Regions from separate parts of the Pseudomonas sp. FG29 genome, predicted to be linked through region 1. Evidence: predicted binding sites of a transcription regulator. Region 1 holds the regulator's gene; the other holds the start of a gene.
What was found. Region 1 encodes LexA, which represses DNA repair genes until DNA is damaged. Its sites were predicted from a motif close to CTGTNTNNNNANACAG; they were not measured.

Region 1 (7,687 bases):
GAAGCCCAGCTCACCGCGCAGGATCTCCTGCAGCCAGCGGCGCGAGAACCCTGCCGGCTGCTCATCGACCTGCGGATAGATCACGTGAGCCGGCATCACCGCATCCAGCGCAGCACCAAGCAGGCGGAACGGCTGCAGGTCGCAGGCGCGCAGCTCATCGAGGCTGCGTTCGTCCACAGGAATGGCCACGTGGGAATCGGCCTCGGCCCAACCATGCCCCGGAAAGTGCTTGCCGGTAGCCGCCATGCCGGCCTGATGCATACCCCGAATGAAGGCCCCGGCCAGATGGGCGGCGCGTTGTGGATCACCTTCGAAGGCCCGACTGCCGACCACCGCACTGCGCTGGTGATCGAGGTCGAGCACCGGCGCGAAGCTCAGATCCAGCCCGACCGCCAGCACTTCGGTAGCCATCAGCCAACCACAATGCTCGGCCAACGACTCGGCATCGTCGTTATCGGCGATGGCACGCATCGCCGGCAAGCGCACGAAGCCCTGACGCAGGCGCTGGACACGACCACCTTCCTGATCCACCGCCAGCAACAGATCCGGGCGCACGGCACGGATGCTCTGGCACAGCTCACGCACCTGGCGTGGCGACTCGATATTACGGGCAAAGATGATCAGGCCGCCCACCTCGGGCTGGCGCAGCATCTGGCGATCCTCGGCGCTCAACCAGGTGCCGCCGATGTCCATCATCAAAGAACCTTGCATGGGGATATTCCTTATTGAAAATCTGGGCCTGCCGACCATTGCGGGCAGGACGCCTCGTCGATCAGCACCCGGCAATGCAGCGGTACACGCTCGAACAGGGCCAACATGTCGGTATTGCGCAGGCGAATGCAGCCATGGGACAGCGCCGTGCCCATGGGTTCCGTATCCGGTGTGCCGTGCAGGTAAATGTAGCGACGAAAGGTGTCGACCGAACCGAGGCGATTGCGCCCTGGCTCCAGGCCGCTGAGCCAGAGGATGCGAGTCAGGATCCAGTCGCGCCCGGGGAATTGTTCATGCAACTCGGGCGTCCAGACTTCGCCCGTCCAGCGCCGCCCGCGCAGTACCGCCGCCAAGGGCAAGCCCGCACCGATACGCGCACGCACCTGATGCAGACCGCGCGGCGTGCAACCACTGCCATTGTCCTCACCCGCTCCGTTGAGCGCCGTTGAAACGGCACAGCGCACACGCAGACGCCCGGCCTGTAGGCCGTAGAGCATCTGGTCAGCAATGGAGATGTGCAGCAGATCGAGATCCAGCATGCGGCTAGCTTAGCGGATGACTCGGGTCGAGCCCACCGCTGTCATGCCTTGGCCGGTACGCTCACGGTCTTGTTGCGCGGTTTGAGCTGGGCAGTTGCCAGCAAGGGATCGGCGACACCGGAATCGGCACGCATACCGGCAGCGAGGAACGGCACCATCATGCGCATCACCTGTTCGATGGAGGTGTGCACGCCGAAATCCGTTTCCGCCATGGCACGTAGCGCCTTGATACCGGACATGCTGAACGCCGCCGCCCCCAACATGAAGTGCACCCGCCAGAACAGTTCCAGCGGCGGGATACGCGGCGCGGCATCGTGCACCAGCAGCATGTAGCGGCGGAACACCTTGCCGTAAACCTCTTCGAGGTATTTACGCAGGTGCCCCTGGCTCTGACTGAAGGCCAGGCCCAGCAAACGCATGAAGATCGACAGGTCATTCCCGCTGCGCGGCTTGACGGCCAGCGCCTGCTCGACCAGCAACTCGAGCAGTTCCTCGAGTGTGGCCTGGGTTTCGGCCTTGGCCTGGCGGCGGTCCAGTTCCTTTTCCAGGCTGGTGCAGAATGGCCCGAGGAAACGCGAGAAGACCGCCTGAATCAGCGCCTTCTTAGAACCGAAGTGATAGTTGACGGCCGCGAGGTTGACCCCGGCCTTGCTGGTGATGAGCCGCAGCGAGGTTTCGGCAAAGCCCTTTTCCGCGAACAGCTGTTCTGCTGCATCGAGAATGCGTTCAACGGTTTCTGACTGAGCCATGAAATATCACCTGACAAACACTCGTTTGAAACATACGTTTCAGCCCACTGCATTGTCAAGCCGCGCCGGCCAGGTTTCGTCTGGTCGGTCACAGCATACAACAGGCAGAGACGAGCGTTGAGGACGGCAAGTTACAGCGCAACTGCGCCCAGGATGAAATTGATCGTTGCCAAGCAGCCTTCACTGTATATAATCCCAGTCACTGTATAAAAAGACAGAGCCCAGCCATGCTGAAACTGACCCCCCGCCAAGCCGAAATCCTCGCATTCATCAAGCGCTGCCTGGAAGACAATGGCTACCCACCTACCCGCGCGGAAATCGCTCAGGAGCTGGGCTTCAAATCACCCAACGCGGCAGAGGAACACCTCAAGGCGTTGGCACGTAAAGGCGCCATCGAGATGACGCCAGGTGCCTCGCGCGGCATTCGCATCCCCGGCTTCGAACCAGGCGCCGCCAACGACGACGATGGTTTGCCGGTAATCGGCCGTGTCGCTGCCGGTGCGCCGATCCTGGCCCAGCAGCATGTCGAGGAATCCTGCCAGATCAACCCTGCCTTCTTTCAGCCCAAAGCCGACTACCTGTTGCGCGTACGCGGCATGAGCATGAAGGACATCGGCATCTTCGACGGCGATCTGCTTGCCGTGCACACCACACGCGAAGCCCGCAACGGCCAGATCGTGGTCGCGCGTATCGACGACGAAGTCACGGTCAAGCGCTTCAAGCGCGAGGGCAACAAGGTCTGGCTGATTGCCGAGAACCCTGAGTTTTCCCCGATCGAGGTCGATCTGGAACATCAGGAATTGATCATCGAAGGTCTGAGTGTCGGCGTGATCCGCCGATAATTCCCTGGAGGCTCCCATGCAGTTGCAGCAGTCGTTCGAGCGCCCTCAACTTCCCCTGTTCGACGCATTTCTGGCCAATGCGCCTGCCGACGGACTGCCTGTCGAGCCCCTGCCAGGCCTGGAAGATGATCAGGCTTTCAGTGAATTGGCACTGCGCGGCGCTGCCGGGCATTGTCTGCACCTGCTGGCGCCCATATTGCGTGAACTGAGTCAGAATCAGGATGCTCGCTGGCTGACACTGGTAGCACCACCGGCCAGCCTGACCCAGACCTGGCTGCGTGATGCCGGCCTCAACCGTGAACGCATCCTGCTGCTGCAGCCACGCCAGGAGCAGAGTGCGCTGGAGCTGACCGAAGAAGCCCTCAGACTGGGTCGCAGCCACACCGTGATCAGTTGGCTACATCCGGTCGAACGCAGTACTCGCCAACGCCTGGCCAAGGCAGCGCGAACCGGCCAAGCGCAGAGCCTCAACATCAGCCTGGGCTAACCAGCGAAGTCCCCACCTGCTGGAGCGGCTTCAGCCGCGAAATGGACGAGCACCCTCCGCCCATTTCGCGGACAAAGCGAAACCTCTACATATCGCGAGTGAATGCGCTCCTGCAGAGCGGCCGCGCCCTCAAAGCATACTCAGAAAACGCGAAAGCCCCTCATAGTAGAGGGGCTTTCGCTATTACTTGCAGCCTGCAGCGTGTGACCTGCGGCTAATATTCAGTGCAAGACGCGCGGTGACTCTTCGTCCTCGCTGCTGAAGTCGCCTTCAGCCATACGCCCCGCCATCTGCACACCCACGTTGAGCATGGCCTTGGCCACTTCGACGTGCTGGCCTTGCAGGAATGCCTTGGCATCAGCGGAGAAATCCAGCGTCACCAATGCCTCTTCATCCTCTGCACGACGCAGGGCGATACGCCCATCGGGCAGTTCGACGATTTCCAGAAAGGATGTAGGCATGGGTCAGTCTCTTTGCGAAAACGCGATATTGTAACAGTCGGCCGGGGACAGCCCCAGCCCACTTGTCCAGATTAATGCGATCAGCACTCGCTGAGGCCTTCACGAAAGCGCAATACCAGTGCCTTGAGCTGCTGCCGGTAGTCATCCAGCTCGTCCAGTGTCAGCTCGGGGCGCACCTGATCCAGACTCACCGCCGTGATCAGTGGCATGGCGGGGTCGACCTTCGCCTTGCGCGCCTCCTGAGGCGGCTTGAACAACTCGGCGTAGGCCGCCAGCAACTGCGCTAGCCAGGTCTCCGATTGCTGCGCCAGCTCCACCAGCTCGGCCAGTTCAGGGCTCGGAGAACGCTCGAGCACGGTCTGATCGAGGAAAGCATCGACACGCGTCGACGTGGTGTCGGCCATGCGGTAGTAGCCAGCGATCTCATGGCACAGGCTCAGCACACTGCCGTACAGATGGAACAACGCCGCCTCACGCTCGGCCTGTACCAGCGCCTGCACGTTGAAGGCGCCAGAGGCTTCTGCCTTGCGCCAGTTGTCCAGCGCGATCCCGGCGAAGAATATCTTCTGGTTGGTGCGGGTATAGAGTTCTTTGGCCATTACGGCGATCTCCATTGCAGATGGAGCCATCATACGCGCGCCGACGACTGTCGGCGCGCGCATGCGATCAGAAGCGGCAGAGGTTCAGCGCTTGTCCTCGACCTTCCACTTGCCGCCATCGAAGAACGCACGCCAGCCGGTCGGCTTGCCATCCACTTCGGATTGCACGTACTGCTCCTTGGTCTTGCGGCTATAGCGAATCACGGCCGGGCGGCCATCCGGATCCTTCTGCGGAGCATCGCAGAGGAAGTGGTACTTGGGATCGATCTCGTGCTTGTGCGGAACGATTTCCAGCACCAGCGGAGCGCGCGTCTCACGGTTCTTCGGGAAACCGCTGGCGGCGAGGAACAGACCCGACGCGCCGTCGCGCAGTACGTAAGTGTCATCGACCTTCTCGCACTTGAGCTCAGGCATCTCCACCTTGTCCATCTTGGGAGGCGCAGCTTCACCATTCTTCAACAGCTTGCGGGTGTTCTTGCAACTGGCATTGGTGCAGCCGAAGAACTTGCCGAAACGACCGGTCTTGAGCTGCATCTCGCTGCCGCACTTGTCGCACTCCAGGCTCGGCCCTTCGTAGCCCTTGATGCGGTACTGGCCCTGCTCGATCTCGTAGCCCGTGCAATCCGGGTTGTTGCCGCAGATGTGCAGCTTGCGGGTTTCGTCCAGCAGGTAGGCATCCATGGCCGTGGAGCAGATCGGGCAACGATGCTTGCCCAGCAGCACGCGGGACTCGGACTCGCCCTCGTCGTCCGCGGCGATCTCGTCGCCCGGCACCAGGTTGATGGTGGCCTTGCAGCGCTCCTTAGGCGGTAGCGCATAGCCGGAGCAACCCAGGAACACGCCGGTGGAGGCGGTACGAATCATCATCGGCCGGCCGCAGTCGCGGCAGGGAATATCGGTCAGGGTCGGCTGGTTGGCACGCATGCCGCCCTCGCCTGCCTCGGCCGCCTCGAGCTTCTTCTTGAAGTCGCCGTAGAACTCGTCGAGCAGATGCTTCCACTCGCGCTCGCCCTGCGCCACGTCATCCAGACGCTCTTCCATGCCAGCCGTGAAACCATAATCCATCAGGTTGGCGAAGCTCTCGTCGAGGCGCTCGGTGACGATATCGCCCATCTTCTCGGCGTAGAAGCGACGGTTGTGTACCGTGACGTAGCCGCGATCCTGAATAGTGGAGATGATCGCCGCATAGGTCGACGGGCGGCCAATGCCACGCTTTTCCAGCTCCTTGACCAGGCTCGCTTCGGAGTAGCGTGCCGGCGGCTTGGTGAAGTGCTGGCTGGGGTCGAGCTGGATCAGCTTGAGGCCCTCGCCTTCCTTCATTTCCGGCAGGACATCGTCCTCGCCGGGCTTGCTCTGCTGCGGCAGTACGCGGGTATAACCGTCGAACTTGAGGATGCGGCCCTTGGCGCGCAGCTCGAAGTTGCCGGCAGCCACGGTGACGCTGGTGGACAGGTACTCGGCCGGAGGCATCTGGCAAGCGACGAACTGACGCCAGATCAGGTCATACAGACGCTCGGCATCACGCTCCATACCGGAGAGCTGGGTCGGGCGCAGGTTGACGTCGGACGGACGAATCGCTTCGTGCGCCTCCTGCGCGCCTTCCTTGCTCGAATACAGGTTGGGCTTGCCCGGCAGGTACTTGTCGCCGTATTCGCTGCCGATGAAACCACGCACCATCTCCACCGCGTCGTTGGACAGGTTGGTCGAGTCGGTACGCATATAGGTGATGTAGCCGGCCTCGTAGAGACGCTGGGCCATCATCATGGTTTTCTTCACGCCGAAGCCAAGACGGTTGCTCGCCGCCTGCTGCAGGGTGGAGGTGATGAAAGGCGCCGAGGGCTTGCTGCTGGTCGGGCGGTCTTCACGCTTGACCACGCTGTAGCTGGAAGCCTTGAGCTTCTCCAGCGCCGCCATGGCCTGCGCTTCGTTGACCGGCTTGAACGCCGAGCCGTCTTCGCGAACGACTTCGAAGCGCACCTTGGCGTTCTTCGCAGTGCCGAGATCAGCGTGCACTTCCCAGTATTCTTCCGGGACGAAGGCACGAATTTCTTTTTCACGCGCAACGACCAGCTTCACCGCTACCGACTGCACGCGACCGGCAGACAGACCACGGGCGATCTTGGCCCACAGCAGCGGCGAGACCATGTAGCCCACCACGCGGTCGAGGAAGCGACGCGCCTGCTGGGCGTTGACGCGGTTGATATCCAGCTCACCGGGCTTGGAGAAGGCATCCTGAATCGCCTTCTTGGTGATCTCGTTGAATACCACGCGCTTGTAGCGGCTGTCGTCACCACCGATGGACTCGCGCAGGTGCCAGGCGATGGCCTCCCCCTCGCGATCCAAGTCGGTTGCGAGATAGATGGTGTCAGCATCCTTGGCCAGGCGGCGCAGTTCCTCGATCACCTTTTCCTTGCCAGGCAGGATCTCGTACTTGGCCTTCCAACCATGCTCGGGGTCGACGCCCATGCGGGCGAACAGCTGACGTTTGGCCTTTTCCTTGGGCGACAGTGCAGGCGCCTCCGCGGCGGCCTTGCCACGCTTGGCAGGCTCCTTGGTGGCGCTTGCCGAGCCGCTGGTAGGCAGGTCACGGATGTGGCCGATGCTCGACTTCACCACGTACTGGCTGCCCAGGTACTTGTTGATGGTCTTGGCCTTGGCCGGGGATTCCACGATGACCAGCGATTTGCCCATGGATCAGAAAATTCCTGAATTGCGAAATATAGAAGGCGGGTAACCTTAAGGCCCCGCTATATATAGTGGCGACCGAGTGAAGGTCAAGCGCGGGGAAATGCGCCTCAGACCTCTGCACCACCAATAGGGCTGACTTCGGCCTGAATCAAAGCAAAGCGCGGAAGCGTCTGGCCGTCCACCTCGACCTGCTCGCAAAACATTGCCAGCGGCCTGACCCAGAGCCCGAACTCCCCATACAGTGCCTGATAGATGACCAACGGTTCCTCGGTCTCGGAATGCTGCGCCACGCCGAAGACGCGATACTGCGGCCCTTTGTAGTGACGATAGAGCCCTGGTTGTAGCTGCATGACGTTTCCCCGCATGAAAAGCCCGGCCATGACGGCTCGGCTTGCCGGGCGCCGTGGCAGCACCCGAATGAACAAGGCCAGAAAGCAAAACCGGGGCACTAGGCCCCGGTCTTGTTTGGCTCGGACGCTTAGACGCGTTCGAACACGGTGGTGATGCCTTGGCCAAGGCCCACGCACATGGTGGAGACACCGAAAGTGCCACCGTTCTGCTTCATGACGTTGAGCAGGGTACCGGAGATACGGGCACCGGAACAACCGAAG
Region 2 (7,687 bases), 120 kb from region 1:
ACCGGCTTCAGTTCCTCCGAGGGAAAGTCGACGGGCTCTTCGCCGTTACGCCGGCGCAGGTAGGGATGCACCATGTCGCCCTGGATCGGGCCGGGGCGGACGATGGCGACCTGAATCACCAGGTCGTAGAAGGTTTGCGGACGCAGGCGCGGGAGCATGGCCATCTGTGCGCGGGACTCGATCTGGAAGGCGCCGATGGTGTCTGCGCGGCTGATCATCGCGTAGGTGGCGCTGTCTTCGGGGGGCAGGCTGGCCAGCGTCCAGCGCGTGCCACGGTAGCGCTCGATCAGGGCGAAGCAACGGCGCAGCGCACTGAGCATGCCGAGGGCGAGTACATCGACCTTGAGCAGGCCGACCAGATCGAGGTCGTCCTTGTCCCACTGAATCACGGTGCGCTCGACCATGCTGGCATTCTCCACCGGTACCAGGGTGTCGAGGGCGTGTTCGGAGATCACGAAACCACCGGGGTGCTGCGACAGATGGCGAGGAAAGCCGATCAGCTCGCCGGTCAGCACCAGCACCCGGTGCAGCACTGGGTTGTGTGGATCGAAACCAGCCTCCAGCAGGCGCTCTGCCGAAGGCGGCTCGTTGCTCCAGCGACCGCAACAGTCGGCCAGTGCGTTGACCTGGTCGGGTGGCAGGCCGAGCGCCTTGGCGACATCCCGCACCGCACCGGCGCCGTGGTAGGTGTTGACCACCGCAGTCAGCGCGGCGCGGGTGCGACCATAGCGGCGGAACACGTACTGGATGACTTCCTCGCGGCGCTCATGTTCGAAATCCACATCGATATCCGGTGGCTCGCTGCGTTCGCGCGAGAGAAAACGCTCAAACAGCAAACGGTTGCAGGTGGGATCCAGTTCGGTGATGCCGAGCACGAAGCACACCGCCGAATTGGCCGCCGAGCCGCGCCCCTGGCAGAGGATGCCCTGCTCGCGAGCGAACTGAACGATGTCGTGGACGGTGAGGAAGTAGCTCTCGTACTGCAGGTCGGCGATCAGGCTCAGCTCGTGTTCCAGCTGGGCGCGTGCCCGTTCGGGAATGTGTTCAGGCCAGCGCCAGCGTGCGCCGTGCTCGACCAGGTGGCGCAGCCAGGAGGTGGCGTCGTGGCCCGCAGGCACCAGTTCGCGCGGGTAGTGATACTCCAACTGGCCAAGGTCGAAACGGCAGCGCTCGGCGATGCGCAGGGTTTCCTCGAGCAGATGCGCAGGATAAAGCTCGGCCAGCTCTTCGTACCGGCGCAGGTGGCGCTCGCCGTTGGCGAACAGGTAGGCGCCGGCATCGGCCACGGGCAGATGCCAGCGGATGGCTGTCATGCAGTCCTGCAGGGCGCGGCGGCCACGGGCATGCATGTGCACGTCGCCACAGGCCACGGCGGGCAGCTTGCAGGTCTGAGCCAGGGCGAGCCAGTGCCGCAGACGAACGTTGTCATCGGCGCCACGGTGCAGTTCCACGCCCAGCCACAGGCGTTCAGCGAAGCAGCTGCGTAGCCAGGACAGCGGCTCGGCATCCTGCGCGTCCAGCCAGATTGCCAGTAGCCCGTCGAGCGGGCCGTCGAAGTCGGCCCGCAGCAGGCGATAGTGGCCTTTCGCAGCGCGCCGCCGGGCGCGGGTGATCAAACCGCACAGCGCCTGATAGCCCGCCAGGTTTTCGACCAGCAGCACCAGCTTGGGGCCGTCTTCGAGCTGCACCTCACTGCCGACGATCAGTGCCACGCGGCTTTCCTTGGCGGCCTGCCAGGCACGTACGATGCCCGCCAGCGAGCATTCGTCGGTAATGGCCAGCGCCCGGTAGCCGAGGCGGGCGGCACGCTCGAACAGCTCCTGGGCGCTGGAGGCGCCACGCTGGAAGCTGAAGTTCGACAGGCAGTGCAGTTCGGCGTAGTCGCTCATGCGAACCAGCCATGCAGCAGCAGCGGGCCGTTGCCGCCAGCCGGGCGGAAAGCCCAGCCGCGCTGACCGGCGCGGGTTTCCACCAGGTAGTAGTCGCGGCGCACGTCTTCACCATCCCACCAGCCGGATTCGATGCGTTCCGGGCCACCCAGGATGCGCAGCGACGCTTCGTGCAAGGGTTGCGGCTGGGCTAGCAGCCAACCGGGGCGTAGTGCCTGTGCCGGCAAGGCAGTGAGAAGCGGCTGCTGCGTCCAGGCTCGTTCGGGGCGGTGGTCGGCACGTACACCCAGGCCATGCACAGCGTCATCACCGAGGCGGGCACGCAGGCGTTCGCGCAATTGCTCCCAGGGTTGATTCTGTTGCGGGCGTTCGTCAAAGAGTTGGTGATGCTGCGGAGTGAAGCTCGGCAGTTCGCCTGCGACCAGTCGTACGGCCAGCACCGGAGCAGGCAGTTGCTGGTGTTCCAGGCGTCCTCGGCTCAGCTCGAAGAGCATGCCGGCGTCGCGTTCAGCGCTGAGCAGGCCGATCTGTACGAGGGTCTCATTGCCGCTGCGATGCTCCAGATGCAGGGCGAAGCGCTGCACGCCACTGTCGCGGCTGGCCAGGTAGGCAGCGAGGTCAGCGGTCAGGCGGCGCAGCGGAAAGAGCAGGGCCTGGTGCGATTCCACTTCGAAGTTCAGTTCGAGGCGGGTGTCGAAAACATCCGGCGGTGTGTAGAACTGCAGAGGCAGCGGGCGGCGCCCGAGCAGGGTGTCGAGCTGCACCAGCACCTCGGCCGGAAAGCGTCTGGCCAGGCTGTCGCGCGGCAGTTCCCAGAGTTGCCTGAGCTGGCGCAGGCCCATGCGGGCAAAGGCCGTGCTGGCCGCAGAACTGAGGCCGAGACGATCCACCGGCAACGTAGCCAGCAGAGGCTGCAATCCATGGCCATCCTCTGCCAGCAGGCCGTCACCGACATTGACCAGCACGCGTGCCGCTGCCGGATTGGGCGCGGCGGCGATACGGTGTTGAAAGCCCAGCGCCGAGAGTTCGGCACGCAGGCGCGCCTCGAAGCGTGGCCAGGGGCCGAACAGACCCAGGCTCGATTGCACCTCCAACAGCAGGCAGCGCGGATAGTGCAGGCTGACCTGGGCACTGAAGGCATAGGCCCAGGCTGCCAGAAACTGGTGCCAGCGTTCGATTTGCGAGGTGTCGTACTCGGCGGTCGTGAAGTCGCGTGTCAACGTCTGCGCAGCGGTCAGCGATAGGCCGGGCCTGAGGCCGAGCGCGCGTGCCGCCGGGTTGACCGCCTGCAGTACACGGCGCTGAGGCGAACCGCTGAGAAGGGCCAGAGGCGCTTCGGGATCGCTGCGCTGACGCAGCACGCCGTCCATGGCCAGTTGTGGCAACAGGATACAGGCCCAGAGCATGTGCGCCTCAGTGCCACGGCGCGGCAATGGGGTGTGGGGGGGCGAGGCCGCCACGGCACTTGAGTACACGGATGCGCGCCGGCTGGCTCTCCAACGCCAGACGTAACGCGGCAGGCGAGGGGTTGGCGGCTTCTTCGAGCGGGCGATAGGCGAAGGCCAGGGTCTGGCCTGTCGCGGCGGCTACCTGCAAGCGGCGCAGCGAGCGGTCATCGGCCTGACGCAGCCAGCACAGCACAGCGCCACAACTGCCGGAACGCAGACACTGCTCGGCCGCCCAGAGCGCTTCGCGGGGTTGCGCATGGATGATGTTCAGGTGACGCAGATCGATGCCGGCATCCAGCCAGGCTCGGGCAAAGGGCTGGTGCGGCGGTGCCACCAGCACCACCCGTTCACTCGCTTGCGTCAGGCGCGCCAGGGTTGGCCATAGCAGGCGTAGTTCGCCAATACCGATGGTCGCCGTCAGTACTTCGCTGAGCGCAGCAGGTGGCCAACCGCCGCCGGGCAGGGCTGCATCCAGCACAGCATGGCCTGTTGACGTGCTGCTGCTTGCAGCACAGGAGGTGGCCTGCCCACGCCATACACGGCGGGCATCGAGCAGGCGATCAAGAGCAACCACGGAAGACATGCTGGCAGGGCACCAAAAATACTGTATGCATGAACAGTATTTGCGCGTCGGCCGTTTGGGTCAAGTCAAGGTGACGAAGTCGCCAGCAAACCCCACCACCCTGATTCCATTGGTAGCGCTGCGCCAGAGGTCATGGCGTATTCAGCCACTCACCCAACGCTGCCGCGCCCAGCCACTCAAGGCGTCGACCGCCAGTACCAGCAGGAGCATGGCCAGGATCACCGTGGCCGCCTGCGCTTCCTGGAACAGGCTGAGGCTCATGTAGAGCATCTGCCCGAGGCCGCCGGCGCCGACGAAGCCGAGCACACTGGCCATGCGGATGTTGTTTTCCCAGCGGTACAGGCTGTAGGCGACCAGTTGCGGCCACACGCCCGGCAGGGTGCCGTAGCAGAAGGCGACGATGCGGCCACCGCCGTTCTCGCGGATGGCGTCGGCAGGCTCGCGTGGGGTGTTTTCCAGCGCCTCGGCGAACAGACGGCCGAGCACGCCGGCGGTGTGCAGGGCCAATGCCAGGGTGCCGGCATTGGGGCCGAGGCCGGCGGCCAGCACCATCAAGGCCGCCCAGACCAGTTCGGGAATGGCGCGCAGAGCGTTGAGCAACAAACGCGTAGTCTGCAGGGCGAAGCCGCCGAAGCGGCCAGCGGCGGGCAGGGCCAGCGCCAGGCCGAGAACAGCCGCAAGCAGGGTGCCGAGGGCGGACATGGCCAGGGTTTCCAGCGCGCCACGGCCGATGGCCTGCAGGTGCGCGGCGGAGAAGTCCGGCAGCAGAAAGCCGCTGGCGTACTTGCCCATCTGCGTCAGGCTGTCGCCGGCCAGCAGGGAGCCGAGGTCGATGCCCAGATAGAGGAACGAGGCGACCACCGCGCCGAGAATGGCGGCGAGCAGGATCAGATTGCCGACTCTCATGCCAGCCTCGCGCGCAGCAGGCGGCTGAACTGGTCGGCCAGCAGCACCAGCAGGAGGAAGGTGAGCAGCATGCTGGCCACTTCGCCGCCCGCGAACATGCGCAGCGACAGGTCGATCTGCTGGCCCAGGCCGCCTGCGCCGACGAAGCCCATCACCACCGAGGCGCGAATGGCGCACTCCCAGCGGTAGACGGTGTAGGAGAGCATTTCCCCGGCGGCATTGGGCAGCACGCCGTAGGCGAATGCGGTCAATCGGCCGCTGCCGGCACCGAGCAAGGCGCGGGCAGGGCGGGCGTCGACCGATTCGAAGATTTCCGCATAGACCTTGCCGAGCATGCCGGCGTAGGTGATGGCGATGGCCAGCACCCCGGCGGTGGGGCCGAGACCGACGGCGCGGACGAACAGCAGTGCCCAGACGATCTCCGGCACGCTGCGCAGGAAGATCAGCAGGCCGCGCACCGGCCAGCGTGCCAGGTTCGCCCACCAGGCCGGGCGGCCACCGCGATGCACGGCCGACAGCGACAGCGCGCGGCTGGCCAGTAGCGCGGCGGGAATGGCGATCAGCAGCGCCAGGCTCATGCCAGCGGTAGCGATGGCCAGGGTTTCCAGGGTGGCGCGGCCGAGCAGGAGGAGAAATTCAGCATCGTGCGCGGGCGGCCAGAAGCCGGCGAGGAAGTTGCCCATGGCGCGGGTGTTGTCGCCGTCCACCAGCACGGCCAGATCCAGCTCGCTCAAGCGCAGGCCCGGCCATAACAACAGCAGCGCCAGCACCGTGATCAGCAGGCGCGGCAGGGCGGCAGGGTCGCGTGGGGCTTTGCTCAGCATCGTGGGATGTGCACCGGCTGAGGCGGCGACTGCACGGGCGAACTGGGCATGGCCTGCAACTGCTCATTGGCGTAGAGCGCCTCCAACTGGGCAGGCTGCACCTCACTGGCCGGCAGGTCGAAGGCGATGCGCCCGTCGCGAATGCCGATGACGCGGGGAAAGTGCGCCAGGGCCAGGTCGACAGCGTGCAGGCTGGCCAGCAGGGTCATGCCGCGTTCGGCGGCCTCGCGGTTGAGCACGGCCAGGGTGTGGCCGGCCAGCACCGGATCCATGGCCGAGACGGGTTCGTCGGCGAGGATCAGCTCTGGTGCCTGGTACAGCACGCGGGCAATGCCGACGCGTTGCAACTGGCCGCCGGAGAGTTGGTCGCAGCGCTGGTAGAGCTTGTCGGCAATGTCCAGCCGCGCCAGGGCAGCTTGCGCGCCGCTGGCATCGAGTGGATGGAGCAGGTTGAGCAGGCCCTTGAGCAACGACCACTGGCCAAGCTTTCCCGCGAGTACGGCTGTGACCACGCGCTGGCGCGGTGGCAGCGGCGGTGCCTGGTGGATCAGGCCGATGCGTGCGCGCAGACGCTGGCGCTGGCCGGCGGCCAGGCGCCAGGGATTGTGCAGCAGCAGGTCGATCTCGCCGCGCGTGGGTTGCAGGCTGGTGGCCAGCAGACGCAGCAGGGTGGTCTTGCCAGCACCCGAGGGGCCGATGATGGCGACCCGTTCGCCAGGCGCGACGTGCAGATCGATGTTCTCCAGCGCGACCTTGCCGTTGGCGTGGGCCAGGCCCACGCCACGCAGCGTGACACTCACTTCAGCAGGCCGGCGGCGCGAGCGGCTTCCTCGATACCTTCGTAGTTCTCGGGCTTGGTGTCGATGAAGCGGCTGGCGGCCTGCAGGTCGAGAATCGCCTTCTGTTCCGGCTTGGCCGGGTCGAGGGCGAGGAAGGCGGCCTTGATCTTCGCTTGCAGCGCCGGGTCGAGGGTGCCGCGTACCGTCCAGTTGTAGTCGTAGTAGGTCGGCGTGGTGGCGAAGACCTTGACCTTGTCGGTGTCGACCTTCTTGCTATCGACCAGCTTCTGCCATACCGAGGCATTGAGTACGCCGGCATCGGCCTTGCCGGCCTGCACCCAGGCGACGGTGGCGTCGTGCGCGCCGGAGTAGGCCACGCGGCTGAAGAACTCTTCAGGCTTGATGCCGTCCTGCAGCATGAAGTAGCGCGGCATCAGGCTGCCGGAGGTAGACGACACCGAGCCGAAGGCGAAGGTCTTGCCTTTCAGATCCTGCAGCGATTTCACCGCCGGGTCGGCGGTGATGAACTTGCTGGTGAACTCGGCGTCCTGCTCGCGCTGCACCAGCGGCACGGCGTTGCCGGTTTTCAGGCGCGCCTGGACGAAGGTGAAGCCGCCCAGCCAGGCCATGTCGATACGGTCAGCAGCCAGTGTCTCGACCACGGCGGCGTAGTCGGCCACCGGTACGAACTCCACCTTCATGCCCAGTTCCTGCTCCAGGTAGGCGCCCAGCGGCTTGAACTTGCGCAGCAGCTCGGTAGGGGCCTCGTCGGGAATGGCCGAAACCTTGAGGACGTCGGCAGCGTGCGCGAATACGGCGGATACGGACAGGGCGATGCCGGCGGCAAGTGCCAGGGTGTGCTTGAACATGGGGATTCTCCGGTTCAATGGCGGGGAAAGCGCGCGGAGTATAGTGGCCCGGCGCTGCCCTTGCAGCACGCAGATGGCGAAACCGAGGTTAAGATGCTGCCTCGATGCCAACTGCCTGGAGCCGTTTGATGACCGCTGCGCTGCCCGCCCTGGCCTTTGCCGGGATCGGCCTGATGGGCCTGCCGATGACCCGCCGCCTGCTTGCCGCAGGCTATCCGCTGACTGTCTGGAATCGCTCGCCGGACAAGTGCGCGCCACTGTTGGCGCAGGGCGCGCATCGTGTCGAAAACCCCGCCGAACTGTGTCGCGACGCCAGTGTGGTAATGCTCTGCCTGGCCAATACCGAGGTGGTGCGCGAGGTGGTGTTCGGCCCCGGTGGGATCGTCGAG

Region 2: a site for LexA is predicted at 3,942-3,957, ahead of imuA (translesion DNA synthesis-associated protein ImuA). Genes of this name have one in related genera too.

Annotation. Positions count from the first base shown of each region.
Region 1 covers NZ_JBMDJU010000001.1:563,527-571,213, reverse strand. The annotation lists gene nagZ (beta-N-acetylhexosaminidase) at 1-711, opposite strand, end outside; gene ACODS1_RS02830 (L,D-transpeptidase family protein) at 723-1,250, opposite strand; gene ACODS1_RS02825 (TetR/AcrR family transcriptional regulator) at 1,292-1,999, opposite strand; gene lexA (transcriptional repressor LexA) at 2,227-2,841, shown strand; gene sulA (SOS-induced cell division inhibitor SulA) at 2,858-3,328, shown strand; gene ACODS1_RS02810 (hypothetical protein) at 3,550-3,789, opposite strand; gene ACODS1_RS02805 (DUF6586 family protein) at 3,870-4,388, opposite strand; gene topA (type I DNA topoisomerase) at 4,473-7,079, opposite strand; gene ACODS1_RS02795 (DUF1653 domain-containing protein) at 7,184-7,426, opposite strand; gene fadA (acetyl-CoA C-acyltransferase FadA) at 7,555-7,687, opposite strand, start outside.
Region 2 covers NZ_JBMDJU010000001.1:444,832-452,518, forward strand. The annotation lists gene ACODS1_RS02175 (error-prone DNA polymerase) at 1-1,889, opposite strand, end outside; gene ACODS1_RS02180 (Y-family DNA polymerase) at 1,886-3,295, opposite strand; gene imuA (translesion DNA synthesis-associated protein ImuA) at 3,303-3,920, opposite strand; gene phnE (phosphonate ABC transporter, permease protein PhnE) at 4,062-4,826, opposite strand; gene ACODS1_RS02195 (PhnE/PtxC family ABC transporter permease) at 4,823-5,650, opposite strand; gene ACODS1_RS02200 (phosphonate ABC transporter ATP-binding protein) at 5,644-6,450, opposite strand; gene ACODS1_RS02205 (putative selenate ABC transporter substrate-binding protein) at 6,447-7,298, opposite strand; gene ACODS1_RS02210 (NAD(P)-dependent oxidoreductase) at 7,427-7,687, shown strand, end outside.